Regions from separate parts of the Fructobacillus cardui genome, predicted to be linked through region 1. Evidence: riboswitches for the same ligand, from Rfam matches in the RefSeq annotation. Region 1 holds a riboswitch; each other region holds the start of a gene.
What was found. A riboswitch is a leader RNA that binds a small molecule or an ion and turns the genes downstream of it on or off. The one in region 1 is predicted to bind thiamine pyrophosphate.
Positions count from the first base shown of each region.

Region 2: another riboswitch for thiamine pyrophosphate. It lies ahead of thiS (sulfur carrier protein ThiS); the one in region 1 lies ahead of AABI20_RS02065 (3-oxoacyl-ACP reductase).
Region 3: another riboswitch for thiamine pyrophosphate. It lies ahead of AABI20_RS06565 (TenA family protein); the one in region 1 lies ahead of AABI20_RS02065 (3-oxoacyl-ACP reductase).
Region 4: another riboswitch for thiamine pyrophosphate. It lies ahead of AABI20_RS06520 (ECF transporter S component); the one in region 1 lies ahead of AABI20_RS02065 (3-oxoacyl-ACP reductase).

Region 1 is NZ_CAUZLS010000001.1:431,071-438,563, forward strand. It holds gene AABI20_RS02040 (hypothetical protein) at 1-116, opposite strand, end outside; gene AABI20_RS02045 (gamma-glutamyl-gamma-aminobutyrate hydrolase family protein) at 265-987, opposite strand; gene AABI20_RS02050 (hypothetical protein) at 1,125-1,253, opposite strand; gene AABI20_RS02055 (hypothetical protein) at 1,475-2,038, opposite strand; gene AABI20_RS02060 (potassium channel family protein) at 2,344-3,045, opposite strand; gene AABI20_RS02065 (3-oxoacyl-ACP reductase) at 3,175-3,927, opposite strand; TPP riboswitch at 4,030-4,119, opposite strand; gene AABI20_RS02070 (hypothetical protein) at 4,203-4,352, opposite strand; gene AABI20_RS02075 (hypothetical protein) at 4,470-4,616, opposite strand; gene AABI20_RS02080 (hypothetical protein) at 4,744-4,956, opposite strand; gene AABI20_RS02085 (hypothetical protein) at 5,120-5,281, opposite strand; gene AABI20_RS02090 (hypothetical protein) at 5,692-5,841, shown strand; gene AABI20_RS02095 (hypothetical protein) at 5,872-6,000, shown strand; gene AABI20_RS02100 (MFS transporter) at 6,645-7,493, opposite strand, start outside.
Region 2 is NZ_CAUZLS010000004.1:154,876-162,368, reverse strand. It holds gene AABI20_RS05265 (hypothetical protein) at 1-243, shown strand, start outside; gene AABI20_RS05260 (Zn-dependent hydrolase) at 519-1,718, opposite strand; gene AABI20_RS05255 (MFS transporter) at 1,708-2,748, opposite strand; gene AABI20_RS05250 (hypothetical protein) at 2,781-2,966, opposite strand; gene AABI20_RS05245 (thiazole synthase) at 2,984-3,754, opposite strand; gene thiF (sulfur carrier protein ThiS adenylyltransferase ThiF) at 3,758-4,411, opposite strand; gene thiS (sulfur carrier protein ThiS) at 4,417-4,614, opposite strand; TPP riboswitch at 4,741-4,830, opposite strand; gene AABI20_RS05230 (DUF1694 domain-containing protein) at 5,086-5,460, shown strand; gene AABI20_RS05225 (replication-associated recombination protein A) at 5,529-6,818, shown strand; gene AABI20_RS05220 (universal stress protein) at 7,277-7,493, shown strand, end outside.
Region 3 is NZ_CAUZLS010000007.1:38,381-45,873, reverse strand. It holds gene AABI20_RS06595 (glycoside hydrolase family 13 protein) at 1-479, shown strand, start outside; gene AABI20_RS06590 (iron-containing alcohol dehydrogenase) at 634-1,806, opposite strand; gene AABI20_RS06585 (tautomerase family protein) at 2,048-2,440, opposite strand; gene thiM (hydroxyethylthiazole kinase) at 2,583-3,374, opposite strand; gene thiE (thiamine phosphate synthase) at 3,371-4,018, opposite strand; gene thiD (bifunctional hydroxymethylpyrimidine kinase/phosphomethylpyrimidine kinase) at 4,032-4,847, opposite strand; gene AABI20_RS06565 (TenA family protein) at 4,844-5,500, opposite strand; TPP riboswitch at 5,642-5,730, opposite strand; gene AABI20_RS06560 (MarR family winged helix-turn-helix transcriptional regulator) at 5,863-6,321, shown strand; gene AABI20_RS06555 (PH domain-containing protein) at 6,520-7,493, opposite strand, start outside.
Region 4 is NZ_CAUZLS010000007.1:26,978-34,470, reverse strand. It holds gene AABI20_RS06535 (LysR family transcriptional regulator) at 1-485, shown strand, start outside; gene AABI20_RS06530 (energy-coupling factor transporter transmembrane component T family protein) at 553-1,221, opposite strand; gene AABI20_RS06525 (ATP-binding cassette domain-containing protein) at 1,218-2,627, opposite strand; gene AABI20_RS06520 (ECF transporter S component) at 2,640-3,197, opposite strand; TPP riboswitch at 3,281-3,371, opposite strand; gene AABI20_RS06515 (FAD-dependent oxidoreductase) at 3,481-4,821, opposite strand; gene AABI20_RS06510 (MerR family transcriptional regulator) at 5,028-5,405, opposite strand; gene AABI20_RS06505 (MFS transporter) at 5,402-6,706, opposite strand; gene AABI20_RS06500 (alpha/beta hydrolase) at 6,861-7,493, opposite strand, start outside.

The sequences.
Region 1 (7,493 bases):
GCGGTTTCTGTCACCCCACTTTGGGAAATACTAAACATTGCAACAAAGAAATCCATCAACAGCAGTCCCATAAAAATGATTCCGCCCTTGGTCACCGGCCATAAATATTTTTGCATTCTAATCACCTCATTGCTATTAAATTTGGCTTTCTCTTGCCACCATTATAAGCAATTTAGTTTGCAAAATTTATTCCCATTTGGCATAAATTTACGGATCCCAGTATTGTAAAATTAGGGGTTTATCGCCGTATTTATCATCGTTCAATTAGGCCTTTTTTTCAGCCACCAAAGCAAAGAAATCCTGGAAAAGCTTTTCCTGATTTTCATGGTCAGACCAAAAAGTTTCCGGATGCCATTGAACACCATAAACTGCCAAATCAGGATTTTCAATCGCTTCAATCACGCCATCATTAGCCCGTGCAGTGACCTCGAAACCGTCCGCAACCATTTTCACCGCTTGATGGTGCTTGGAGTTGACGAAGGGGTGAGCTCCTTGAGATTTGGCCACAAAGCTACCTTCTTCCACATTGACAAAATGAGTTGGGAAAGCCGAATCCGGCACCTGTTCGTGGCGAATGGTTTCTTGCTCATATTGTGAGGTCAGATCTTGATACAGTGTTCCACCAAAAGTAACATTAATGATTTGAATCCCACGGCAAATTCCAAAAACAGGTTTGTTCTGCCGAACGCTTTCTTCGATAACCGCCTTTTCAAAGTCATCACGTGGCACATACGTTACGCCAATGTGCTGGTGTGGATCTTCACCGTAAAGGTGTGGTGAAACATCCGGTCCACCCGGAATAATAATCGCATCGACCATCCCAACCATCTCCGTCGCCATTTCTGGCTTGGCAATCGGCAAAATCATTGGAACCACGTCGTTTTTAACCAAGACGTCCACTAGGCGTTTTTGAACATAATCGGCTAACTTCAATCGACTCGGGGCCGTTTGTTGCATATTTGCATCTGCTGTAATACCAATTTTCATCAATCCGTCCTTTTTTCAAGTAGAATAAGTAATTTTGATTATAGACCAGTTGGGATAAAAAGGAAAATGTTACTAAACAATCAGTAGATAGCAAAAAAAACGACCTTTCGGTCGCCTCTATCAAAGTCATATTTAAATTATTTTGAATCACTTTGTTCTGCTTCATCGCTAATGTCGCGACGACCAAAGCCCGTATCCGGTTGATCATCAACCACCCGTCGCTTACCACTGCGGACAATGTAAACGATAACTGCCGCGATAATCAATGAAAAAATCCAGTGATGTAGGAAGAAACTCAACACTAACAAAATACCAACTAAAATTAAAAAGTATGAAAATACATTTAAAGTGAACCGGAAAAGTGAAACAATTCCCCAAATCACTAATATTAAGCCAAATAATAAGAACACGTTTTATACCTCGTTCAATATACTAATCGTAACTTTATTGTAACGTGAATAGATTAAGCGGGGATATAATAACGCCTTTATCGCTCCTGACTCACCAAGTAGTCCTGGTAGGCCTGCCGGTTTTGCTTCACGCATTTTTTCAACAATTTTTCAAAATAATCAGCTGGACTTGTTCCAATCACAGGATTTTCTCGCCGACTGAGTGTTGTATGAACAAAATCACCATCATCAAAATCTAAAAAGTTTGCCGCAATGGTCTTAGTCTCTTCGGTTTCCGCAACCACTTCATAGTGCTCAATTTCATCAAAGTTTTCAATGAAATAAAGGTTGCCGTCGGCATCAGCATGGTCCAAGTCGTAAAACAGGTACTCCGTCTTTACGTCAATAAAGAGGCCGTCGCCGAGGTTTAAAGCATTTTCATCCTCGAACTGCTTCTTTAGATAGTCATGAACCTCTTTTGGCGTATGAACATCAAAATCAAAGTCATTATCATTCTGCTGATTTTGCTCAGCCAATGCTTGATTCACTTCTCGCTTCAGCATTGCTCGAATGATTCGACGGCGTCGTGCTAAATGGTATGCCTTCACAATTGCAGTCAAAAACAGCAAACCAGTGATAGTCAATGAAACCAAGAAAAACATTCTAACTCTCCCAAACAATTAAAAATCAGGACATTACAGACCTGATGTTCAACTGGACCTAATAGATTTTGTACCAACCTTTTATAACGAGATTGGTAACTGACTCCATTAGTTTAACTCTCTTGTTGTCAGTTTGTCTATCATTCTAATAACAATTTGTAGAACTTATGTTCGGCTACAGGAATAAAAAGCACAATTGTCGGTGACTCGTTCTCATAATCCCCTGCTAGTAAGCCTTTCGCCCAAGATTGGCTTTCAAAATTATCGACTGTCAACCAATCCAAAATAATCCAAAATCAACAGACTCATCCCTTTTCTCGCAGAATTGTCGTCAATTCTTTCACTTGTTGTTCAATGGCTAGCAGTCGATTTTCAACCATCTCCACTTCTGATTTTTCATCCTTAATTGTGAAAAAGGTCGTCAATGTGCTGGTAACGCTACCAATCAAACCGATTCCGACAAACATCAGAACCGTCGCAATCACTTTGCCAACAGTCGAGTGGGGTGAAATATCACCATAGCCAACGGTCGTTGTCGTCGTCACCGCCCACCACAAGGCATTCCCATAATTGATTCCCTCAACAGCCGAATACATACCCGCACCAATCAAAATGATTGCGATGGCGCTCAAAACCATGTAAATAAAGCCATTAGTTTTCAAAAAACGGACGACATCATTCTTAATTTTGCCGGTTAAGCCAAAAATTCGAACTACCTTTAATAACTTTAGAAGGCGGACGGTTCGAGCAATTCTAAAGACGGAAAAAAGCGAGTCGACTGGAATAATGGCTAATAGATCAAAAACATTTCCCTTAACAAAATCCTTTTTATCAACTGCCAACGTCAAGCGAGCAATGTAATCCACCCAGAAGAACAATAAAATATCACGATTAATAATTGCAGGCATCCCCACCTTAATATTAATGACATCCCCAATATCCAGTAATGCCAACGTAATCGACATCAATGCCAAAACAAAATTAGCTACATAGTATAACTGCTTCACAACTCCCACTCTCCAAAGACTCTATCTTGATTTTAATACCAATAATTTCAACCGACGCTATTCCACTGCACCTTTATCCCAGCAAACAAAAAGCAATGCCCGTCTTGGACATTGCCAAATTCGTTCAAATTAATTCATTGTCAAACCGCCGTCAACCGTCACATTTTGTGCCGTTAATCCCCGTCCCTGAGCACTACCAAGGAAGAGGACGGCCTTGGCAACATCGCTTGGTTCCGTCACCTTGCGTAGTGGCGTTGTCTGCTTGATGTAATCAAACACTTCTGGCGTTGTGACCGCACTAGCATCCGTTGTTTGCAAAAGACCACCAGAAACCATATTGACGTTGATACCAAATTCGCCCAGCTCAACTGCCAAATTACGGGTAAAGCCAATCATGGCCGCCTTGGCCGTAGTGTATTCATGGTAAGCCACAACGGGATTTTGAAATAAATTAGTCCCAATATTAACAACTTGACCAGCTTTTTGCGCCATCATTTGTGGCAAGGCACTTTGGGTCACATTAAAGGCTCCCTTCAATGTACCATCGATTTGCTCCTGATAAGAATCCCAAGTCAAATCCTTAAATGGCTTCTGTGCCACTGGATCAAATTTAAAGTTGATAAGGGCGTTGTTCACAACCGTGTCAAGTGAACCAAATTTAGCAACGGCTTGTTGCACCATTTGATCAACCTCGGCTCGATTCCGGACATCAGCTTGAATAGCCATAGCGCGGTCAGGTCCGATTTCTGCTACCAATTCTTCGGCCTTCTTTTGACTTTGGTAATAATTAATCACTACCTGAAAGCCATCTTTCGCGAAAGTGCGTGCAATTTCCGCTCCCAAACCTCGGCTACTTCCCGTAATCAAAACTGTTTTCGACATTACTCTACCTTTCCTTTTAGAAAGGCATCTCAGTGACTCACCCTATTGCCGTTTGCTGCAAATAAAAAAGCGCTTTCTAGATAGAAAGCACCACTAAAAAATTCATTAGCAATGACACTTTCCTCCGCTAGTACTAACTAGTTCAGGTTCAAAGGGTTCTTCTCAGTCAAATCGACGCCCCTAGCGTTGCTTATATTTTACCATATGAAATCAGTTACCCACAATATTCTAGATTAATTTTAAAATCCAATATTTACAACCGAAAATGACCAATTTTAGTCTTCTATCGTCTTACCGAAGTAAGCCTCTTCCCAGAGCCCCTTGCTGCTTTGCATTTCGACAACGTTATCGCCCTCAAGGATTCCCAACTTCACGATTCCTGAAAAACCAAGGTAGGCACCGGCAAAGCCGACCATCTTGGCCATCAACTTCTTGAAACCATCAATCTAATCAATCATTTTATCGTGTTTGATAACCTTTTCAGCAGAATATGTGATGCGGTAGTGCTTTTCTGGACTGTTGTAATCAAACACCAAGTTTTGCTAATAAGGCTTACTAATCACAGGTTCAATTGCCTTGTCAGTCTCTGAGTAAGTCACGTACTGCAAGTCATCTGCCAAAATCTCTTCTTGCTTCGCTAACAAGAAAACCGGAATTTTTGCATGACCGTACTTCTTTTCAGTCGTCATGTAAGAATTGATAACGGTGTAATCGCCGATATTCGCACGACCCCCAGCACCAGTGGTTCATGACCTTCATCAAAGCCACGTCACCCCAGTCATAGTCGTGGTAGCAATCAGCCTCAAGGTTTGGTTCCTAACCATCGGCTGTGATTTTTACCTTGGCATGACCACAAGGAGTAGCGGGCAACCATGAGAAGTTGTTTTCTTCATGGTTACCATAGTAAATCGTCAAATTTGGTCGCCAAGCTGGTGTGATGTTATCAAAGGAAACTTCAACCTGGATCTTTTCACCAAAGATACCAATTTCATAGTGGTGCAAATCATCCTTGAAATAGTTCTTGCCCATTTTGACATCACAAGTATCTTTACTTGACTTGCGCTAAACTCTTCTGGCTTAAATTCAATCTTTTCCTTAATGGCAGAACCACCACTCTTGGTCCATTCAACTTCCATTGCAGGCTTTAATCCTGGAGATGGGTTAACAACTGATTTTGCATAAAAAGTCGTTACTAACTGGGAACCATCATCAAGGTTGGCATCAAAGTACCACCATTCGTAATTTTCGCCTTCGGGGTTCGTCCGCCGGCATCTTCACGAGGAACAATGTGATTCTTTTGGAGACCTACTTTCGTAAAGTCTTCTTCATCTGCTAATCTAACTTTTTCAACCATCTTGCTGTCGACCTTTCAACCGTTTTTCTAAATAGCAGGTAACGCGGTGTTGCTTTTAGCAACCGCTCTGCTGTTTAACTGTCTACATTGTAGCCATCCGTTTTCACAGGAACAACCATCATTTACACAACGGATGTTGGATAATCTGTTAAAAGATCATTTCCCTTAGTCTGCTTTAGAACCAGCATATTTTACGCTGTTTAAATCAGTATTGTCCTAATTTATGATGAATATTCTTTGAATTAACGCTGGGCAGAAAAATCATATTTTTCTAATCAACGACTTGATCATAAATGATATACCAGCCCAAATTTTTTAAGTTTAATAAAAAATCAATTCTCATCATTGAAAAAATAGTCGCTTTACTTACAATGAGGATAGAGAGTTGATTGAAAGAACGGAGGGAACCTATGAAAACAAAGGTCATCACCGCTAACACTGCCAGAAGTTTTGAACAGAATTTGAATGCCGCTATCAGCAATTTGGAAACTCAGGGACATGAGGTCATGACGATTTCACCCTGGTCCCTTACTTATCGCGCCATTATTCTATATAAGTAATCTGATTTTGTATGAAAGGAAAATAATCTGATGAACAATAAAAACAAAGAAAACGAAGACCAACAGCCACGAGATACACTCTACACGCGCCCATGGTTCATTATTATCGGTATCATTGCTGTGCTTAGCATGGTCGGTTACGTTGCACTGCTGGGCTAAGTTACGATCACTGCTAAATCAGTATTGAGTTGAGTCCACTTCAACAACATCAAAGAAAAAAATAAAAACCCACCGTCCAATAACGGTGGGTTTTTATTAGTAATGTAGCCCGTTACCTTTCTCAAGCACATAGCCCTTAGTTAGCGTAACGACCATTAATAAATGTTAATTCATTGCTATGGTTGTTTGATCCATAAGCTTTAACAAGCGCGATCACAAAATCGACAAAGGGCCAAATGCCTAAAGTAATCCATGAGCCGATGAAGAGCTTGAACAAACCTAAACCGATTTGTCCCCCGAATAAAGCGGTCAACGCCAAAGCCACCAACCAAAAAGTTGCAAACCCAAACAAACACATGCTTATTCACAGTATTAATCTTTGCGTTGCCATCATATACAGTATCCATATATTTTTTCTCCTTATGTTTCAAGTAATCTGATTGAAAATTTACAACTACAATTTTATCATTTATTTTACTTTATTTACACATAAGATGTCGTTTTGAAGACGATATTTTCATAAATCAGCCACAAAGCATATCGGGAAATAAGAAATAAGAAAAACCTCAGAATTTTGTTTCAATTCTGGGGTTCAGTGTTCATATCAGTCTACGTTCTGAGAATCAAATTAAAATGAATCACAATTAATTATTCTCCAAATTCTTAGCAGCTTGCCCATCTTTCAGCAAGAAAAATGCTAAGACAGCAGCGAATGTCAAAATAGATGCCGAAACCAACATCACACTGTTCATCCCTGCGTAAAATGCTTTTGAAGCAGCGTGCTGAACGTTCTTCACAATAACCATTGGCGCATTTATATCCTGCGACATAATACTATGACTTGAAAAAGGTCCTTCTGCCAATAACTGATTGTGTATCTTTTCAATGCTTGGTAAGTGGACATCAAGTGAATTGAAGAAAGTATGCAGATGACTGTCATATGCCTTACTTTGAGACAATCCTAGGATAACAACCCCAAATGATGTTCCCAATTGCATAAAGACGTTGACTAAACCTGATACCATGCCAATTTCATCCGGTTTTGCATCCGCTAATGCCGCATTATTCAGTAATGGATTGACGAGTCCGTTTGATACTCCCAGCAGAATCAATGGTAAAATCAGTTCCTGATAGGAAAGCCGAGTCGTCATAGCGTTAGCAAAAAGTATTAAACCGACTGCACCTACTAATAAATTAATCGCAATGGTACGACGATTTGAAAACTTGTTAGTTAAGTAGCCGGCAACTGGCCCTAAAATTAAACTCCAAATCGTCATCGGTACCTGACGCAGACCAGTTTCAAAGGCTGCATACGACAGCGCATTTTCCATCATTGATGTGATGAAAATTTGCATAGCATAAACGCCCGATCCCAAGGCGAAAGCAACAATGATTGAACCAACGAAATTTTTATTCTTGAACAGAGATAAATCCATCATCGGCTTTTCGATTCTAGATTCAACAACGATAAACGCCAATAACAGCACAACCGC
Region 2 (7,493 bases), on a different contig from region 1:
AACATGTTCATCATATTTGTTATTACTTGGGTGGCTATTACCAGTATGGAAAAACTAAAAACAATAACGGAACAAAGTAAACGCAAAAAGTTATCACTGTCTTTCGGTGCCTCCTACATCATCTTGGGCTTAATCATCACATTTGTGAGCATCAAAGTTCATCAATCCGCATGGTCAACAATTGGTGCTCTTATGATTGGCTTTGGCATCGCGATCCCACTAATCCTAAGAAAACAACAATAATCCTTATCTTGTTGACTAACCATTCTTTTATGAATAGTTTTCGACTGGAAGTCAAGCTTACCAAGGGTTTTGACTTATTTTCTTTATCAAGAGTCTTACACCTCCATTCTAAATTTACCTTGAAAAAATCAGACCAGAGATAACCCACACAATCGTTGAAAAGGGCAACGTTACCAATTAAAAGCGTCCCCACCCACACTTTCATCTTTCACGAATCAAACAGCACAAAAGAACCATCCCCCGTTATATTTGAGGAATGGTTCGTCTTGTTCATACTACCCCACTAATTTTGCCAAAACGGCCGTCAAAACCCGTTGGCCATTTTCCAAATCTGCTGGTGTTGTCTTCTCATCTGGTACATGACTAACCCCGCCAACGCTGGGGACAAAAATCATGGCAGTCGGCACTTGTTCCCCCATCACCTGCGCATCATGACCTGCACCAGATGATAAGAATTGGTGCGTCAGACCAACTGATTGGCATGCTTCCGCAATCTCCCCCTGAAGACCCATATCCATTTGGGTGGGCATAACTGCCGTAGTCCGCTCAAGTTTTGCCCGATACTGGTCCACTAGTTTGGCCACCACACCAACAGCTTCTGACAAAACCGACTGGTCTTGGTGGCGTAAGTCCAACGAAAAAGTAACTAGGCCAGGAATCACATTGGCTACATTAGGCTCCAACTGAACTTTGCCAATGGTGTAGCGTAAATCAGGAATCTGCGCTAACTCACGGTAGAGGTCCGCCAACAAACTAACTGCTTGTTGGCAGGCATCATCACGGCAATCCATTGGTGTTGTTCCAGCATGGTTAGCCTGCCCCACCAACTGAATCAAAAAGCGTTCCTGACCAACAATGGTCGTTACAATACCAATATTGATCCCCGTATTCTCTAAAATCGGCCCCTGTTCAATATGCAGTTCTAGGTATTGGGTAATCTTTAAGCATGACGCCGTTTGAACAAAGGGACTCAGGGCAGCCACCGCAGCTTGACGAACTTGGCCGAAGGTCTGTCCCTGAACATCATCCAAGGCATCAAAGCCCTTCAAATCCCGTTCAAGTAAATATTGTGAGCCCGTAAAAGTCGCATCAAAGCGTGATCCTTCCTCTTCTGAAAAAATAACGGCAACGAGTGGCTGTCGCAAACGTTGTTCTGATTTGGTCACCTGACTAACCGACAAGACAGCAGCTAAAGCGCCATAAAGGCCATCATATAGGCCACCATCGACAACAGTATCCAGGTGCGAACCAACCAAAATTACAGGTTCTTTGGGCCAAGTTAAATCAGCAGTCGCATACAAGTTGCCAATTTCATCAACCCAGGGTACCAGTCCCAATTCCTTGATAATGTTGACACACTGCTTCTGTGCCTGACACCAGGCCTGGTCATAAACCGTCCGCGTATAACCCTGATTTTTCGTGCGACCAATTGCTTGAAAACTCTCCAAAAGGTCGGTAATTTTTTTATCCTGCATTTCTCTGACTCAATCCAAAACCAAGTAACCCCAACAACAGCAAGGCCGCTGCTAAATCAAAACCAACCGAAAAAGTTCCAGTCACATCCGTTAACCAGCCCGTCAGATATGACGCCGTAATCGAGGCCAACATCCCCATAAAGTTATAGAGCCCAAAGGTTGTTGCGACTCGCCCCTTTGGTGCATGGCGACGAATAACTTGCAGCAACAGTGGGTCAATCGTCATTTTCCCGGTCAACCCATACAAAATCAGTGCCAAAACAATCTGCGTTGAATTTTGACTCAGACTGCCTAACACCAATGCCAAGGCCGACAACGGTACAAAAAGGTACAGAAATCGTCTAGCATGTGCTGTTTGATCTAATTTTTTCGCCAAAATTAAGGCACTTGGAATCGCAATCAAGGGCACAATCGAAGCAATCAAACCGACAAAGCGTTGGTCAATATTTTTCATTCCCAACAAAAAGGTTGGCAACCAAGTTAACATGGCAATCTGGCCATAAATCGAGCAAAACAAAAGCCAATAGGCACCAACTAGTGGCCGTTTGAAAAACGGTCGCCAAATTTTTGGCGCTAATTTTGCTGCTAACGACGAGATGAGCGATTGCTGTTGGCCACCGCGTGCATTCACCGACTTTCCCCCATACCGAATTGGCCGGCCCTCTTTAGGTAGGCCATACAGGTACAGGAAACCGACCATCACCGTCGGTAAGGCAAGCACTAAAAAGGGGGTTGACCAGTGGTCCTGATTTTGAATTACCAACGTACTAGCCAGCAAGGTGCCAAGAATCTGTCCAACACCCTGCCCGCTATTAATAATGGCCATGCCCAAAGTTGCATGGCGGTCACTAAGGTTTTCATTAATTAATCCATAGGCCGGACCGTAAAAGCTGCCCTGACCTAAACCAACCAGAGATCGCACCAATAGAAAAAGAGTAAAGGTTGGCACGATACCCGATAGAAAAGTCATTACTGCAAAGAAGAAAAAGCCCAAAGCGACAACAAGCTTCTTCGAGTGACCATCAGCCAAACGTGAAAATGGTAACTGACTAACCGTATAGGTTAAAAAAAAACAGATGAAATCAGTCCCAATTCAGCATGGCTCAGACCAAAAGACCGTTGAATTTCCGGCATCACTGGATTTAAGATTGTTCGATCGGCATAGATAAAAACCCAACCAAGAAAATTAATCAAGATGATTTTCTGTGCTAATGATAGATGAAGCCTTGCCCGTTTCGGCTGGATCATGGCCACTCCTTTCCTTTCTAACCAAGGCTCACACCTGCCAGCGGTGATGATGGTGCAGCCTTTTTCGTCAATATTCGTCCTGGTTTTGCCAGGTAAGCCTTGCGACCAGCCTCAATCGCTAAGTGAAAGGCTTCGGCCATCAGGGGAATGTCCCCCGCTGTTGCCATTGCCGTATTAGCCATGATGGCATCGACACCCATTTCCATTGCTTCGGCCGCTTGACTGGGACGGCCGATTCCGGCATCCACAATAATTGGCAGGTCAATCTCGTCGACCAAAATTTGAATCAAATCTTTGTTTGAAAGGCCCTTATTAGTGCCAATTGGTGCTCCCAATGGCATGACGGCAGCAGCACCTGCATCGACTAATTGCTTTGCAATATTGAAATCAGGCAAGACATAAGGCATGACAATAAAGCCTTCCTTGGCCAAGACTTCGGTTGTCTTTAACGTTTCATAGTTATCGGGCATCAAATACTGCTTATCAGGAATCACTTCTAGTTTAATAAAATCACTCCCACTCAGCTCACGAGCAATTCGCGCCATCCGGATTGCCTCCTCAGCGTTCGTGCACCCCGAAGTGTTTGGCAAGATTGTTGTTCCCTGCGGAATAAAGTTTAAAATGTTTTCCTCAGCTATACTCGTTCGGCGAAGAGCCATCGTGATAATTTCCGCTTTGGCATGGTTAACCGCTGAGTCAATCAGCTCGTATGAGTACTTACCAGAACCCAAAATAAAGCGTGATTCAAACTGGTGGCCACCGATGACCAATGGATCATTTGTCGACATTTTTTACTCCTCTACTGTCTCTTTTTCTAGAATTAAACGTAGGATTTGGTTCGCCTGATGACCCGCACAAATCAGAACACGAGCGGCCATCAAACCTTCTGCTCCCTTGGTTTGGCCATCACCACAAAGGTAAACATGGTTACTTTGCCGGACGGTTTGAATTTGATTAGCGTCGTGAACACCGGCTAAGCCGTTGCCCATCACGATCGGCGTTTCTGGCAAAACCTCTTGCGCCCGCCGTAATAGCATTGCTTTCGCATTTTGATCATCAAAAGCTTCACAGATAATATTGGCACCGGTGAAGAGGTCCAACACATTGTCCTCCGTCACTCGTTCCTGCCAAGTCGTCACCTCAACAAAGGGGTTAAACTCCAGGATGTTTTGTTTCAGGGCCAACACCTTTGGTAAGCCAACCTGGCTTAGCTTAAACTGCTGACGGTTCAAGTTGCTATGTTCAATTTCATCAAAATCAATCAAGGTCAAATGACCAACCCCGGCCCGGGCCAGCGCAATGGCAATATTAGACCCCAATCCCCCTGAACCGGCAATCGTCACATGAGCAGCTGCCAACTTTTCCTGACTGTCAGCTACATTGCGATCCTTCATTTTTAGGTAGACGGATTCCACCGCCTGGCCGTCAATTGCAATCGTTGTCATTTTTCCTAACCCCCACCTACAAAAGCAATAATTGCCACTTTGTCGTTCTCAACCAGCACCGTTTCAGCCAAAGCCGCTTTCGATAAAATTTGACCATTGAGTTCAACAACCACATTGTCCTGATGACGGTTTTGTTCTTCAAGTAAACTCAAAACCGTTCCACCAGCGATGTTGTCAATATGTTCGCCATTAATTGTGACCATCTCTTTTCTCCCTTCTGGGTCTGACCGCCAAAAATCAGTTTTCCCTTGCAGCTGCTATCCCCTTTTGTTAAAAATTGAACAAAAAAGCTGTTTCTACGTCAAAAAACGCAAAAACAGCTTACAAAAAAACTATCATCACTATCTTCCTACGCAGACGTTAATCTAATCAGGTTCAATGGGTATAATCTCAGCCAGTCGGCACCCCAGATAATTCGTATTCAATTTTCGAAATCAATATAACATGGATTTTTTGACATGTCCACTGATGAAACGGGACAAAGTTTCACTGGATTTACTAGACCAATTCTAATAAAATCTTCACCGCTTCTGATTTTTCATTAACAGCATTCAATAGACTAGGTTAATCAACCGACAAATGTTGGATAACACCCAAAAATAGCAGACAAGCCTTTAATCTCCACAGCTTTTTCCGTATAATTGTCTGTAGTAAAGTAATTGGAGGATAACCCAATGGATGATGTTAACAGCCGTTTAGAACAGGGGCAGCAAGGTAATGGTGGTCCCAAGATTAACCCTGATGAACAGCGCCTTTACCTAGGCACTTTTCGTGAACGAGTAGTCGCGGCCGTTAAAGAATCAAAGGCCGACGATAGCCAAGTTCAAGATGAACTCAAGGCACGGATGGCCAACTGGCCAGATACGACCTTACTGATTGACCAGGATGCTTGTGGTGATGCCTACATCAACTACTTGCAAATGGCCGTCAGCACCAATCACCCCTATACCCTTTTATCCGATTTTGAAAGAACAACACAAACTGATAACCCCTACGCGGTCATTCTTGCGGCAAAATCAGCCGTAAACCAGGAATCAATTGACCTGTAACCTGACGAAGCCGGTTTCAACCGGCTTCTTTTTTATCAAGACAAAGCCATACTGATAAAGGAGCCTTCATGCCCGGACAAAAACCACTGGCCTACCGGATGCGGCCAACAAAAATTGAAAAAATCGTTGGCCAAGAAGACCTAGTCGGCGAAAATAAAATCATTTGGCGGATGGTGGAAGCCAAGCGTCTTTCATCAATGATTCTTTATGGCCCACCCGGAACTGGTAAGACTTCGATTGCCTCGGCCATTGCCGGTTCGACAAACTTTGCCTTTCGAGCCCTGAACGCGGCAACCGATTCGCAAAAGGACTTACAGGTCGTTGCTGAAGAAGCAAAAATGTCGGGGACAGTTGTCCTTCTTTTGGATGAAATTCATCGTCTCAACAAGGTCAAGCAAGACTTTCTCCTCCCTCACCTCGAATCGGGCGCGATTATCTTGATTGGGGCAACAACGGAGAACCCATACTTAAACGTCACGCCAGCCATTCGTTCCCGAACCCAAATTTTCCAAGTCCAACCTTTGAGTGACCAAGACATCAAAAAAGCCATCAAACAGGCATTGACAGATAAAGAAAACGGACTTGGCAACTACCAAGTTAATCTAAGCGAAGAAGCCCTCACCCACCTTAGCCAGGCAACTAACGGCGACCTTCGCTCCGCCCTAAATTCCTTGGAATTAGCAGTCCTTTCGACCAAGCCGGATGCAAACGGAATTATCCAGGTGACCTTGGAGGTCGTTGAAGAAACGACTCAGAGGCAGTCACTCGTCGCCGACAAGAATGGCGATGCCCACTATGACATTATTTCGGCCTTGCAAAAATCTATTCGAGGATCAGATGTCGATGCGGCCCTGCACTACGCCGCCCGACTGATTATTGCCGGTGACCTACAAATCCTGGTTCGCCGACTGATTGTGATTGCCTACGAGGATATCGGCCTCGCCAACCCGAATGGCGCTCAACGTGCCGTTACAGCGATTCAAACTGCTGAAAAATTAGGGCTGCCCGAGGCACGGATTCCACTGGCCAATGCCATTATTGAGTTAGCATTATCGCCCAAATCAAATTCAGCCTACACCGCGATGGATGCTGCCATCGCTCAAGCAGGCCGCTCAAAGGCCCAGGCTATCCCAGACCATCTGCGCGATAGTCACTACAAGGGCGCCGAGAAACTCGGCCATGGTAACGACTACATCTACCCTCACGACTTCCCCAATGACTGGGTTGCTCAGCAATACCTCCCAGATGCCATCAAGGATGATGCCTACTTCCAGCCGAAGGGTAACTCGAATTTCGAGCAGCAGTTAAAAGACGTCAACCAAAGTCTCAAAAACCAACAGCGTCGCGGCTTAAAATAAACAATACCAATCTGATTTTTAATGACAATTTTTGTTGGTCATTACTCACAAAAATCAGAATGTCAAGACTAGTATTTTTAGACAAAATCAGTATACTATTAGTGAATACTCTGGTATACGCATTGCTACATTAACAGCTTTTTCCTTACAACCTTTTTATTTTGGACGGGAATCCTCAGGTCATGGCATGCCCTTTCGTTCGGTAGTCAAAGCCCCCGGTGAAACGCCCACCTCGATAATTTCGAGGAAAATCTGAGTAGCGATTAACGGTACCAATAGAGTATCGTGGGCATGACCCACGGCTCGCCTTCGGGCGGGCTTTTTTTGTGGATTCATACTGATATAAAAAGAACTGAGCCAACTTTTAATACCAACTAATTTTCTATTCCATAGAGACCACTTTTTATTTCGTCTTAAAAGACTTATAATGAACCTAGAAAGAAAGAGAGGTCTTTACGATGACACAGTCTTACCAAAAGATTTTGGTTCCAGTGGATGGCTCAAAGGAAGCTGAGGCGGCCTTAAAGCGCGCAATTACCCTGGCAAAAGAAGACGGCAACGTTGAATTAGTGATTGCTAATGTCATTGATACTCGTGCCATTCAAAACATCACATCCTTTGATAACACCATGATTGATACCATCACAGAAGATGCCCGTCAATCATTGGAAACTT
Region 3 (7,493 bases), on a different contig from region 1:
TTGTCGACAAGGAAAAATTAGTGGACAACGACACCATGCTCGATTACGTTCACTATAAGGGGCGTGATAACGCCCGGACACCAATGCAGTGGACGGCTGGAAAAAACGCCGGCTTCACCGACGGTACTCCTTGGCTGAAGTTGAATGACAACTTCGAGACCATCAATGCGACCGCCGCTTTGGCCGACGATAATTCCGTCTTTTACCACTATCAAAAGTTGATTAAGCTCCGCCATGACCTTGACCTAATTACCACTGGTCACTACGAATTGATTGACCCGGCCGATGACCATGTTTATACGTACAAGCGAATTGGGGATGACCAAGAACTCTTGATTATTAACAACTTCACTGACCAAAATCTGGAACGTGACTACCCCGTTCCCGCCGATGCCCAGTTGCTCATCAGCAATTACCAAGATGATTTGGGTCTAAAATTGCGACCATACGAAGCTAAGGCCTACTTGTATAACCGCTAAGGACTGATTTGTTTTAAATCAAAGAGCCCCCGCCTACATGAAACAAACAAAAAGAACCAAAGATACGACAAATTGTCGATCTTTGGTTCTTTTGCTGTAGTAATGATTTGCTAGTCAGTCGAGGAAAGCTCACCCCCCTAGCAAATCAGTTCCCTTATTTCATTGAGGCTTCCAAGAGGTTGCGAACGTCTGCCACAGTCATTTTCACAAAGGCATTGTGGTCCAAATGGTTAACTTGAACCGCGCTCTTGGCCATGGCCTCAAAATCCTGGTCCGTTTCAATGCCAACACCAGGCAATGTGGTTGGCACTTCAAGACTTGCCAACCATTCCCGGGTCTTGGCGATTGTCTGGGTGGCAACGGCATCGTCATCCCCCGCCAAATCCCAAACATTCCGTCCCAAGGAAACGAAATAAGGCTTGGTGTCTGCTGAATAGATAAAGTCCAGCCAGTGTGGCGTCAAAATACCAAGGCCAACACCGTGAGTAATATCATAATAGGCTGATAATTCGTGTTCGATTGGGTGCACCGACCATGAATTGACATTCCCTGTCCGTGGCAAGCCATTCAAGGCCATCGTTGACGCCCACATCAAATTAGCTCGGGCATCGTAGTTATCGGGTTCACGCAAGGCAACCGGCGCCCACTTAATCACGGTCCGCATAATCCCTTCAATCAAGCCATTGCGAACATCGTTTTCATAACCCTTTTGGTCAAAGTATTGTTCTGTCAAGTGACTAAAGATATCAATTGATCCAGCTGCCGTTTGCCACTTTGAAACCGAGAAGGTCAAGCTTGGGTCAAGGAAGGAAACGGATGGTGTATTCGGGCCACCGGTTCCCAACTTTTGTTTCGTCTCCGGATTAGAAATCACGGAACCGGTGTTCATCTCAGTTCCAGTAGCCGCTAACGTTAAAATGTCAACAACGGGCAACTGGTCAATGGCAAAGCGCTTCTTGGAATCCAAAACCAAGTCCCAAGGGTCGCCGTCATAGAACTTAGCAGAAGCAATCACCTTTGAAGCATCGATAACAGATCCACCACCAACGGCTAAAATGACATCGATGTCGTTGTCTTTCACTAATTTTTGCCCCGCTCGTACTGAGGCAATCTTTGGATTGGGCTCTATCCCAGACAATTCTGTCACATCCAAACCCGCCAACGCCTGAATCACGCGCTCGTACAGACCTGATTTTTTAATTGAACCACCACCGTAGGTTACGAGCACCTTTGGACCAAATTGAGCAATCGCAGCCTGCAATTCGGTCTCCAAGCGATCTTTCCCGAAACGAATATCGGTTGTGTTCTTAAATGTAAAATTTTCCATTTTTGACAGAACTCCTTTTTAAACATACAAGCAGACCATTTGTGATTTAAATGGCCTATTCGCTCGACTTAAACCCTCTGAAGGGTTTGTGCATCCATTTTAGAGGAACAAAACCCATCTGTCAATTTTCCATAGACCACTTTTGATCATCACGGCAGCTACGGGCAATTGATCAGTCGCTAACAATAGCTGATTGTAACAAAAAGGCCCGCTAACACTTAGTGCTAGCGAGCTAATTTTATTAAAGGTCACCGTTTAAGAAATGATTCTTTCCCTCACCAAATGACCAGTCTTCAGCATGGTTGCTGATAAAGGAGATAATGACATCTTCCTGACGAACGCCGGCCTTGTCAGCCAAGGCCGCCACCAATAACTTCGTGAATTCCTTCTTGGCCTTCACTGGACGTGGCGTTGACAATACCGTAAAGAACAAAACCTTGTCTGAACGGTCATAGCCAAGACCAACATCTTGAAAATTAATTTCATAGTCTTCATGTTGCGTCACGATTTGGAAACGGTCACGGTCTGGTAGTGACAACGTTTCCTTGGCAACGTCAAAAGACAGTTGCATGATATTCTTAATTTCTGCGGGTTCGTACTGACCCTTAATCAAGTCAATTTTCATTAATGGCATGCGCATTTCTCCTCGTGTAGCTTTGCTAATAGAGTAATCCTAGCATAAAAACCTGATAGGCACAATCACGAGTGTTATGAACACTGACAAAGCGCGCTGGGCACCCACAAGCAATTTCGAGTGAGCTATTGGCCCGGCGATATCACTTAACCTGGTGCAGATGGATTTGCCCTTGAAGCTTTGCATCCGTCAAGTTGCCCAACTGGTCGAGCATCTTGTTCAAGAAATCAGCAGGACCGGCAACACCTTCAGCCACCGCCAATTCGCCAGCAACTGGTAGAGCAGCGGTCGCATAGGCTAAATCAGCCAAATCCATACTTTGACTTGCAAAGGCGCCCAACAAACCATCCAGGGCGTCACCCATCCCAACATTGGTTGCCAATTGGCTAGCCGAGTTAGCAATCTGGTAGACCCTCTGGCCGTCTGAAACCAAGTCCTGAACACCAGTTGCGACCACAATGGCACCAAGCTTTTGAGCCGCCTTCTGGGCAATTTCAACTGGGTCAGCGGTGCCACTACCAGCATCGATTCCGTGGCTTTCCCATTCCACTTCAGCCAAAGTCGCTACCTCACCGAGGTTACCGCGGACGATGCTCACCTTGACTGATTTCAAGAGTTCCTTGGCCCGCTTTGACCGCAGTGGCGTTGCACCAACGGCAACGGGATCAAAGATAACAGGAAGGCCCAATTCGTTGGCCGTCTTCCCACTATTAATCATCACCTTTTGTGAATTTTCAGAAGTTGAACCCAAATTCAAGGTCACGGCATTGGCAATTTTCGTCAAATCAGCAGCATCTAGCGGATCTTCGAGCATAATTGGAGAAGCGCCGATATAGGCGATCGCATTTGCTACCAATTGGGGGGTAACGCTATTGGCCACGTTCAAGACGATGGGCTGGTTCTGGCGAACGGCAGTTAAGATTGTTTGACTCATTTTGTCACTCCTCGTAATTTCTGAACACTTCGTTGAATATCATCGCTGGCGGTAATGGCCGAAATCACGGCAACACCCTCAATCGGCAACTCTACCAATTCCTGGCAGTTTTCTTCATGGATGCCACCAATGGCCACAACCGGTAGTGAGCTCTTTGACGCAACCGCCAAGACGCCTTCCGTCCCAATAGCCTCCTTGACCTTTTCCTTACTGGTCGTTGCAAAGGCCGGACCAACGCCCAAGTAATCGACGACTGCCAAATCAGCTTCACTGGCAGCTAACTCTTTTAAATCATGGACGGATAAACCAAGTAACAAATCAGGGGCGACCTCATGAATTGCTCGCACCGGCGTATCGCCCTGGCCAACATGCAGACCATCCGCTTGAATGGCCAGTGCCAAAGGCAGGTCGTCATCGACATACAAAGGCACATGAACCGCTTTCGTAATGCTCCTGATTGTTTGGCCCAATTCCACCTTTTCCGCTTGGTTCAACTTCGAGTGGTCCTTTTCACGGTACTGTACAGCCGTTACGCCGGCGTCACAGGCCTCTTGAACCACGCGAATCACTTCGTTTGGGTCGTCATTGACGTTTTGGCTCCCCACAACGAGATAAACCGTTAATGATGCAGGATCAAAATTCATTATCTTTTCCCTCTTAATCTTCTGGATTCGACCATTGACCATGATTCAAAGGACCGTGACCATGACCGATAACTAGCGGATGCCCGATAATGGCATTCATATAGCGATGGCCCTTTTCGATTGCTTCTCGCAGAGAATCACCTTGGGCCAAAAAGGACGTAATCGCAGCCGAGAGGGTGTCCCCCGTCCCGTGCTTGCTTGACGTTTCAACCTTTTGTCCTTCAAGCCAGAATCCTTCTTCGTTCTCCAGCAAAACATAATCATAAATGATTGGGCCTTCACCATGGCCACCCTTGACGATAACGTTTGGAACCCCTAGGGCCTGAATTTTTTGACCGGCGGTAACCATGCCGTCACGGTTACTAATTTTCATATCGGCTAAGAGTTCGGCTTCGGGAAGGTTTGGTGTTACCAGCGTAGCAAGTGGCAGCAAATGGTTCTTCAAGGCCGCAATGCCAGCTTGGTCAAGCAAGGCCGCTCCGCCCTTGGCAACCATCACGGGATCGACCACGAAGTTCTTTTGTCGGTAGTGACGAATGTTTTTCGCCACCTGAAGAACACGGGCTTCATCGAAGAGTGCCCCTGTTTTTGCTGCACGAACATCAAAGTCAGCCATCACCGAGGCAAATTGTTGGTCAATCACGGCCAAATCAGTTGGATAAGCACCCTGCACACCCAGTGTGTTTTGTGCGGTTAACCCGGCCACTATGACCGTTGAGTAGGTCTTGCAGGCCTGCATGGTCTTGATATCGGCCTGCATACCCGCACCACCACCGGAATCAGAACCAGCAATGGTCAATGCTGTCGGATATTGGTTGGGATCAATCATTTTGTTGCCTCCATTCCCTGCAGGAAGAATTGATTTTCATACTTTGTTGATTGGATAAAAGCAGCTAAGGCTTCCTCTTGCACTTCAGGACTCACTTGTTCGGCCGTCTGATTGACTAAAGCCAACATTGGTCGCGTCAAACCCTTATCAATCCCCCGGTAGTACCCCACCCATGGCATAAATGGGTTGTCTGGCTTAATGAGACCATCCCGAATCAACAAATCAGCTAAGTAGGCATAGTCGTAAGGGCAGGCAGCCAAGGCAACCAAGCCGATAAACGAATCCTTTTGAACTGATTTAGCCATGTGGTTAACGTACTGGTCCGTAACCGTTGCATTTGGATACTTGCCTTCCTGGATGCTCTTATCATCGGTTTGAGCCAAATCCAGTAATATCTTGTGCGCGGCGTATTCCCGGTCATCATCGGCCACTTCGGCATCAATTGTTTGTCCGGTTAATGTCTGGCAAACCTGTTCATACAGTGGCAAATAGTGACCCAGGTAACGGTAATCTTGTTGTACGTAGTAGAGCAGCGCCTCAGGATTAACTTCCCCAGCAATCATTGCTTGGATAAAGGGATTGGCATAAAAATCAGCCTTGTGTTCCTCCATCACTTGCATAAAGCAGTCGGAAAACGGCAGCATCTTCGTCATTTTTTCTCCTCAATCATCAACTTTATTTTGGCAGACTATGGGGTTAGTCGCCATTTAGACAAAATAAAAAGCCCTCAGCCTGAGCTGAGGACTTATGGCCTACTGACGATTACCGAACATGGACAATGTCTTTAGGATTTAAATCCGCTTTTCGAAGTTTCCTGCGACCGTGCTAGCGGCATCAGGTTCAATGGGTATATTCTCAGCTCAGGGCACCCCAACTTTATTTATCACACAAGCAGTATAGCACGGAAATTAGAACCCGTGTGAAAAAACTTCTCAGTGAGCGCTTGCCACACGCTGTGAAATCAGTTATATTATAAGTATACTTACAGATTAATTCTAACACTAAGGAGGTTCCCATGAGCCCTGTCAAAACCGCTTCCCTTTCTCGCTACATGGATTCGACCAATCAGAAATTTTTCAACTTGTATACTGACTGGTTCCGCCAAATGAAATACCGTCTCCGCGAGCTTGACTTAACCCACCCCCAATTCCAAATTTTGGCCACTGTTCATGGCCTGAGTTTACAAAATACCGAGATTACTCAAATTATGGTGGCTAAGGCAGCGGATGTCGATGCCATGACGGCTTCGGCCATTATCACCAAACTGAGCCGTGAAGATCTTTTGGACCGCTATCCTGGCAAGAAGAATCCGCGCTCAAAAGCTCTCTCATTAACCCAAGCTGGTGAGGAAAAATTACAACAGGCCTTAGACATCGTCAATCAATTTGACCAAGACCTCTGGAGCCAATTTGATGCCTCCTTGCCAGAAAGTATTGACCAGGCTCAAGCAGTCGTCAAAACCCACCACTTCTAAGATTGCCGAAGCATCACATCACAAATTGAAAAGAGCCGAGCATACATAATTGTATCCTCGACTCTTTTTTCTTTGGCCCAAAAATCAGCGCTGCGTTTTCTTTTCACACAAGTAAATACCCGTAGCTCAGCCGCTTGCAAGCAAGTATGATGTTTCAAAGCACTTTTTATACACTGATTTCAGCAACGAATGTGCTTGTTAGCCAAGTAATTGGTACCAATCAAAGATGGCTTTGACCTCCTCCATTGGCAAGTAACGAGCAGTCAAAACCTTCGTACTGGCATCAGTTCGGACCACCACGGCAAGGTGGGCTCGCTGATTACGACGAGCTAGCCACCAACTCTGCTTAATGGACAACGATTGAATCTTATCCCAGGCAATATAGGTGGTGATGGTTTCGTAGTTCTTCGCCGTTTTTAAAACAAGAACCTGGCCGTTAACCACTTGGGCGGTTGTCGCCTTCCCCTTATACCAGCCAGCACCGACAACGAAGGACAACACAAGCAAAACCAGTAAAACAACGAGCGGCAACCGTTGGAAAACATAAATCAGGACGGCGGCGAGGGGTAAGGTCCAAAAAAGCCCGTTACGGATCATTGTCAAAATCTGGTAGGTTGAGCTACTGGTCTTTTTGATTGGCTTGCTTGGAAAATTAGGCAACCACTGTGACAAGTAGTGGTCAACAGCTCCTGATTTTACCATTGGAATCAAGGTGGGTACGTTTTTAGAAACCTTGTCTTCGCCATTTTCGTCGGTAATTAACCGCGTCTTGACGGTCGCCAAGCCCAGTGCCTGCCGAAAAATATTTTGGCGGACCTCAACCGTTTGCATCCGGTTAATCGACAGATGCATCGTTTGTCGTTTGAAAAGTCCCCGAGCAATCGTTAAATGACCGGCATCATGGTGAACTTCAAAGCCAAAATACAAGATCACCGTTCGCAAAACGTTAAAAGCAATCACGATTAAGACAAACAGAACCACCAGCAAGACAATCACCAGTGTGCCCAATCCCAGAACATGATTGGTAAATTCCTGCTCAAGCCAACGACTGACTACCTTTTGCTGGTCTAAGTGAACGAACCAACCCAAAAATATAAAAAATTGAAAGATGACTTCCGGCATCGTCACGGCGTAGATAATCAAAGACAGAGCAGAAGCCCGATAGGAATCAG
Region 4 (7,493 bases), on a different contig from region 1:
CTGAAATCGAACAAGCCTTATCACTGGGAAAAATTGACCTTGGCTTCTCGGCTTTGCCAACCATTAGCCGTTTGGATGCGCTGCCTCTCATCGATGATGAAATCAAGTGCATTACCCCGGCTGATTTCACTCCGAAAAATGGTGTTTCAATCAGTCAAGATGACTTAGAAGACCGCCACTTTATCTTGCAACGGTCCGATTATGATTCCGATACCAAGGCTGCCCTAGACGAACTCCAAGTCAAACCCCAAGCCATCAACTATTCGATTGATGACCAGTCCATTCTGGCCATGGTCGAAGCCGGCTTGGGTTGGGGAATCCTCCCAGATTTGGCACTATCAAGACTCTCGGGTGAAATCGAGGCTTATCCTTTCGAACACCCCTATTACCGCCACCTGGGACTAGTGATTAACCCCTCCTCAGCTAAGGACCCTTTTGTGAAGGCCATGCAAAAAGAAATCCTTTCCTACTTGAAAAAAGGCTAAAAAAAACGGCAAATTCGTCAAGATAACGAATTTGTCGTTTTTTAATATCAGCTTGTTGCGTTTCTCGTTAGTAATGAGAAACGAACAAGATTACTTGCAGGGCAATCAAAATCAAAACAATTAATACCCCGCCTGATTTTGCCATTGGGTAGGCCCGGTAGGCCGACCGTGAGGCACCTTCTTGAAAACCATGCGAAGTCATCGCCATGGCTAGGTTCTTCGACCACTTAATAGCATGAACCAAAGCCTTGAAATACAGCGTTGGCTGCCACCACCGTAACACTTCACCACGCATCATCCCCGCCGCTTGAATCGACGAGAAAGCCTGTTTAAACCGGGGCATAAAGTTTAGTGCGCCCAAAATCCCATAGGTAAAGGTTGCCGACATCTTCAGATTTTGGCGTAGTGAGGCCAAGAGGACGTACGGCGTCATCCCCATCGTCAGCCAGGCACCAATAAAGATAAAGACAAGGACTCGACTTCCCATCACCAAACCAAAATGCAGGTTTTCTGCCGCTGTTCCCTCACCATACAGGTAAAAGGACCAGAACGAACCCAAAACCGGAATGATAGCGATGACCACGTAGAGACAGATTTTCTTGAGGGGCTGGCGCCGGATCAGCAATAGCAAAAAGGCAACCGAAAAGAGGACAACGTTCAGCGTTACTGATTTGGTCAAGGAAATTTCCAAAGAAATCGCCAAAGCCAAAACCATGCGTTGTGTGGCGTTCATCATACGAGTACCTCCTCTTGGTAGGCCATCGCCGTTTGTTCATAGCGCAAGTGGCGATCAACAATGTTGACCAGGTCCCTTGTTTGGTGAGAAACAACCAAAATGGTCAATCCAAGCGACTGTTGGCAGATTTGAATCAGGTTCAAAACGACTGCTACTGACTGCTCATCCAAGCCCGCCAGCGGTTCATCTAAGAACAGCACTTGTGGTGCCATAATCAGCATCAACAGCAGTTGCAATTTCTTCTGCTGGCCACCCGAGAGCGTGTAGACCGACCGGTCACCCAAACCTGTTAGATGCATGTCAGACAACCACTGGTCCAAAACCTCTTTCGTCCAAAAATCAGCATGGTGGCTCTTGGCCATCACCTGGTCCAGCTCTTCGTCAACCGTGATGTTTAAGAACTGGTCGGAGGCTGACTGGAACAGCAGACCAACCTGGCCAAAGTAGAGACGTGGTTTCCAGGCATGAACTTCTTGGTCCTGATAGGTCAAAGAACCCTCATAACGGTGCAATCGTGCCAGCGTTTTCAGAACGGAAGACTTACCGACCCCATTTGGACCGGTCAGTAAGGTAATCCCTGCGGCAAAGATTTGCAGGATATCCTGGTCTAAGACCAACCGCTCCCCGTTTTGGATCCGCAGGTTATCAAAACGATAGGCAGTATCTTGTGCTTGGTCGCTTTCCGCGACTGGTTTTAACACCACCGTCTGCTTTTGATAATCATATTGACCCCAGTCATTTTCAGGAACCGATACCAAGGACTTCTCTTTCAACTGATAAAACTGGCTGATTTTGTCGAAGTACCCAGCCGGATCATGATCTGAAACAAAAATGCCGTAGCCCTCCTGACTCAGCTGTTGGAGCAACACCTGGAGGTCTTTTCGCGATTGGCTATCAACGGCAGCAAACGGTTCATCCAACAATAGGTAGTCGGCCCCCAGGGCCAACACTTCCGCCAAAGCAACCTTTTGCATTTCCCCACCGGACAAAGTCACAAAGGACCGGTCGATAAAATCAGTCAGACCAACCTTTTCCAATGCCCAAGCCGTCTTTTGATCAATTTCATCCTTGCCCAATTCAAGGTTTTCCAGTGCAAAAATAAATTCTTCTCGCACCGTCGGCATGGCAAACTGATCATCGGGATTTTGAAAGAGCAAAGCCACTCGCTTGGCCCTTTCATTCGCCTTTAGTGTAGCAATCGCCGCTTGGTCAATTTCGATTTCACCACTGACCTGACCGCCATATTGGGGGTAAAGACCCGCTAAGGCCTTTAACAGAGTTGATTTTCCTGACCCGGAAGGCCCCATTAACAGGGTTAGGGTCTTTTTTTCAAGCGTTAAATTTAAATCATCAATAATGGCTTGATCACGATAAGCCACCGTGAGGTTTCTGGCAGTTATTGCCATTTTTTGTCCTCCTTATTCGTGGGACAACAACTTTGATCGATCCAACAACTTGGCAATCAAGTGTACCAAGACACCTGAGAAGAAGAAGATTGATAGGTAACGAACGATGAACAAAGCAACTAACAAGCTCAGCTTGTAGTGGATGTAACCTGATTTAAAGAGGTCCCAACCAAAGGTGACGACTGTTCCAGTCAAGGTTGACAACCAAAGACCAGCAAACCAGTTCTTATAACCGGTCAAGGCGAAACCAAGCTCAGAACCAATTCCTTGGATAAAGCCAGACAAGAGTGTTCCAACACCATAAGAACCACCTAAGAACATTTCACCGGCAGCCCCGAGCATTTCCCCGATAAAACCTGCACCGACCTTCTTTAAAATGTAAGAAGCCAATGGTCCGGCCATCATCCATACACCAAGCGTGATTTCATTCGTAAAGGCTTGCAATCCAATCACGGCCAAGCCACTGTTAACGATTTGGTAAACCGGATCCATGATCCAGTAAATGACCGAGAAGATAATCCCAATCAAAGCCAGCAAAATCACGTTTTGTAGCGTCCACTTTTGTTTCATTATTCTCTCCTTTGCGTCCAGAGGAACATAAAGGCATTAAAAAAACCACTCGCCTGGGCAGAGTCCAACACGGGTGGTCATAAAAAAACTTGTGTGGATCTTCCTTCGTCGGTCTTAGCCTAACAGGTTCAATGGGTTTAATTCTCAACCAAAATGGTACCCCAGATCGCTATATTCAAATTTACTACTTTATTAGCTTACACTGTCTCTGACCTTTATGCAAGAGCCTTCAAATAAAAAAGTACTCGAACGTCATGTCCGAGTACTTAAATAAAGCTGATTTTTACTTGTTTGCCTTAGCAACGGCAGCCATCGCAACTGATGAAACATAGTTGACTGGTTGACCGAAGTTGGGCTGGAAGAAGAAGTCCGTCATTGACAATTGATCAATTGTCATGCCGTTTTCGATTGCCAATGAAACCACGTTGGCAGCTTGTGAAATGTCATGCTTTGACAAGAAGGCAGCACCAACAATGCGGCGAGTACCCTTTTCCCAAGTCAATGAAGCCTTAACAGGCGTTGTTGACAACATGAAATCAGGACGATAGTCTTCTGAAATTGTCACAGAATCTGCTTCAACACCCTTACGAGCTGCTGATTGAACAGTCAAACCAGTTGCAGCGTAAGCCATTTCGTATAATTCAACAGCTGATGTTGCTTGTGTACCTTGGTAAGCCATCGTTGGTTCTGCAATGTTCTTACCAACCAAGATTCCTTGACGAACAGCATTGGTTGCCAATGGAATATAGTCATCCTTTTGTGTTGGGTTGTAGAAAACGGTTGCTGAATCACCGGCAGCAAAGACATCCGTAACAGAAGTTTCCATGAACTTGTTAACCTTGATGGCGCCGTTTGGCAACATATCAACTTGGTCACGGAACATCGCAGTGTTTGGCAAGAAACCGATACCCAAGATGGCAATGTCAGCTTCGTAAGTACCCTTATCAGTAGTAACCTTGATACCATCAGCAGTGTCTTCAAATCCTGAAACCATCTGACCAAGCGCTAACTTAACGCCATGGTCTTCATAGGCCTTTTGAAAAACAGATGAGAATTCAGGCGCTGTGTTGTTGGCCAACACGCGGTCCAAACCATCAATCAAAGTCACTTCCTTATCGTTGACTGACAATTGTTCTGCCAATTCGGCACCGATATAACCAGCACCAATAACGATTACGCGCTTAACCTTTTCAGTTACTTCTTTCAAGGCGTTGGCGTTGTCCCAAGTCTTTGAGTCAAAGACCTTGTCAGAATCGATACCGGGGATGCGAGGCTTAATGGCACGTGAACCAGTAGTAATGACAATCTTATCGAAAGTTTCTTCTGATTGGGCACCAGAAACCAAGTCCTTGATGTTCAAAGTCTTTGCTTCCAAGTCTGCAGCTTCAACAAGCGTTTGCATGTGCATTGAAATGCCCTGCTTTGCCATTGAATCTGGTGTTTCGTAAAACATCTTGTCAGTTGATGAAACATTGTCACCAATCCAAAGGGCGATTCCACATGACAAAAAAGAAACTGTTTGATTCTTTTCAAACACGTGTACCTCAGCGTCTGGGTGGTCTGCCTTGATCTGCTTAGCGGCAAACACGCCGGCGTGCGTTGAACCAATTACTGCAACTTTCATTAAAAGTGCCTCCTAATATATAGCTATGTGAAAATTGTAATTAAATTTTACCAATAAAACAGTGTTCTGTCAATTACTTATCCAACAGTTTTCAAGAAAGTATCAAATAAAACAAAGGGACAGATAAAGTCGTTCTAATTTATATAAAATTCGGATTTTAGCCCCAAATTAGCCATCTTTACCAGTTATCAAACAATTTCAGCGTTCTATTCTAAACGATTCTCTACCTGGCGCATGTGGCTTTCGTAATGATCAATTTTATACAGTAAATGATCGTGGGCGGCTCGGATTTGATTAATTCGTTCCCGCATCTCTTCTGCTTGCTCTAGCAATAAAGCTTTACGCGCAGGAATTGTCCGGTCATCATCCTCCAGCACCATGCCAATATATTCACGCAATCGTTCGATGGAAACGCCCGCGTGGCGCATCGTTTTGGCAAATCTCAATTGATTAATGTTGCGCTCGGTGAAATCGCGCAACTGATTTTCCTTGCGTGGCACCGGCATGATGACCCCAATTCGTTCATAATAGCGAATCGTATCATTTGACAATCCTGTCGCCTTCGCAGCTTCTTTAATATTCATTTTTGCACCTTTCGTACAACAAAAACGGCCACAACCACAAAAGCCATTCCCGTAAAGAAAGCCATTGTTGCTACTTGGCCATGGTAGTTCCCCGCCGTTGCCACAATCAAAGAAAGACCGATTGGACCACCAATTTGATGGGCCGTATTCGTCAAACCAGAGGCAATACCAGCCAGTTCGTCAGGCGCTTTATACAGACCGGCTGATGTCACTGGCGCCAGGACCAGGCCCTGCCCAATGCCAACCACCACCATTGGCAAGGCAAAAGCCAACAAATAGCCCAAAGAAACCGCCGACACGGCCGTCCACAGCAAGCCAAAGAATAGTAATCCCTCCCCGACTAGCAAGATCAACTGATTGCCAAAATGAGCAATCAGCCTTCCTAGAGACAACGATACCACACATTGGACTAATGTTAAGGGGAGAAAGGCTAGCCCGGATTGTAACGCCGTTAAATGGTAACTCGCCTGCCAGACCTGGGGCAAAAAGAACCAATACGGGAGCATCGCCATCATAAAGAGCATGCGGGCCACGTAGGCACCTGCACGAACTCGGTTATGAAACAAAGCCAAAAGCAACATTGGTTGTTTTTGCCGGCTTTCAAAGCCGATAAAACAGGCTAAAACAATAACGGCCAATAAAATCAGTAGCCACCGGTTACTCGTTAAGCCATCGATTAAGGCTGCTAACCCAATGACCGACAGAATAGCACCAATATAATCGATGTTTGTCTTTAATCCCGCTTTATGCGGAACAAAACGAATTGTCAAATAGAACAACAACGCCGTTAATGGCACGTTAATCAAAAAACCAGCTTCCCAAGAAAATAATGTTGTGAGGCCACCGCCAATTAACAGCCCCAGGCTGGCACCAAGCCCGGCTGTAACACCATAGTAAGCGATTGCTCGTTCGCGCATTTGCCCTTGGTAATTATCCATCATCAAGGCCAAGGTGGTCGGCGCAATAATCGAAGAACCAAGCCCCTGGATTGCCCGCAGTGCAATCACGACGGCAACGTTGCTCGACAAACCAATCAATAATGAACTGAGTCCAAAAATTGTGAGTCCAATTAAGAAAATCCGTTTACGCCCGAGCAAATCCGAAAGCCTGCTCGATAATAGTAAAAAACCACCAAAGGTTAATGTATAGGCATTGGAAACCCACGACAAGGTGGAAGAAGAAAGGTTTAAGCTTTGGCCAATCTCAGTTGCACTGGTAAAAATAATGGAATTATCCATCAAAATTAAAAAGTAAGCGAGTAAGGTGATCGGCAAGACCATCCCAAATCGTTGTTTTGTCATTTTTGTCTCCTTTAGCTTGATTTCTTTTCAAAACCAAACATTGTATTTTGTAATCAATGACCATTAAACACCTTGGAGTGAACTTCAAGTCAAGAAAAAGAACAAGAAAAAAACAGCCTTTTTAAAAGACTGTTTTTTCGCATCAACTGTGCTGCTATTCCGTTAAGAACTGCTTGAGGACCTTGTTGACATCCTGATTTTCATGCAGCTTTGAATGTTGCGCATTTTTACCAGTAAATAACTTCTCCTGATAGGTACTTGGCTTACGGACAAAGTACTTCAGTGACTTCGACGCGTTATTCGTGATGGTCGAGTCTGACTCCTCCTTACCCATGCTATTGCCATAGATATTCAACACTTTGGTCTGATTATTCTCGTAATATTGCTCCAAACCAGCTAATGCGACCTTTTTAAAATCAGTTTCAGACTGGCTGGCAGGATCTGCTAAGTTCAAATTTGATTTTGGCCTTGGACTATCCTTCAAAAAGTTAAAGGGACCAGCAATCGCAATCTGTCGCTTCACAACTGGCAATTGATCGCTTTGCTGCACATGATTTTTCAAGTAAAAAGCGATGGCCAAATTTCCCATTGAATGGCCAATCAGGTTCACAGACTGAATCCCCTGATTATGCAAATCTTCCATAATCTTCGTGACCCACTGATTTGTCTTAGTAAAGTTAGTATTTCGATTATCGTTAAATTGCACCAGAATCAGTGGGTTCTGGTCCCCCTTCTTCACGGTACCACTAAAACTAACCTGGCCGCTTTTGCCAACCGTCGCATTAAT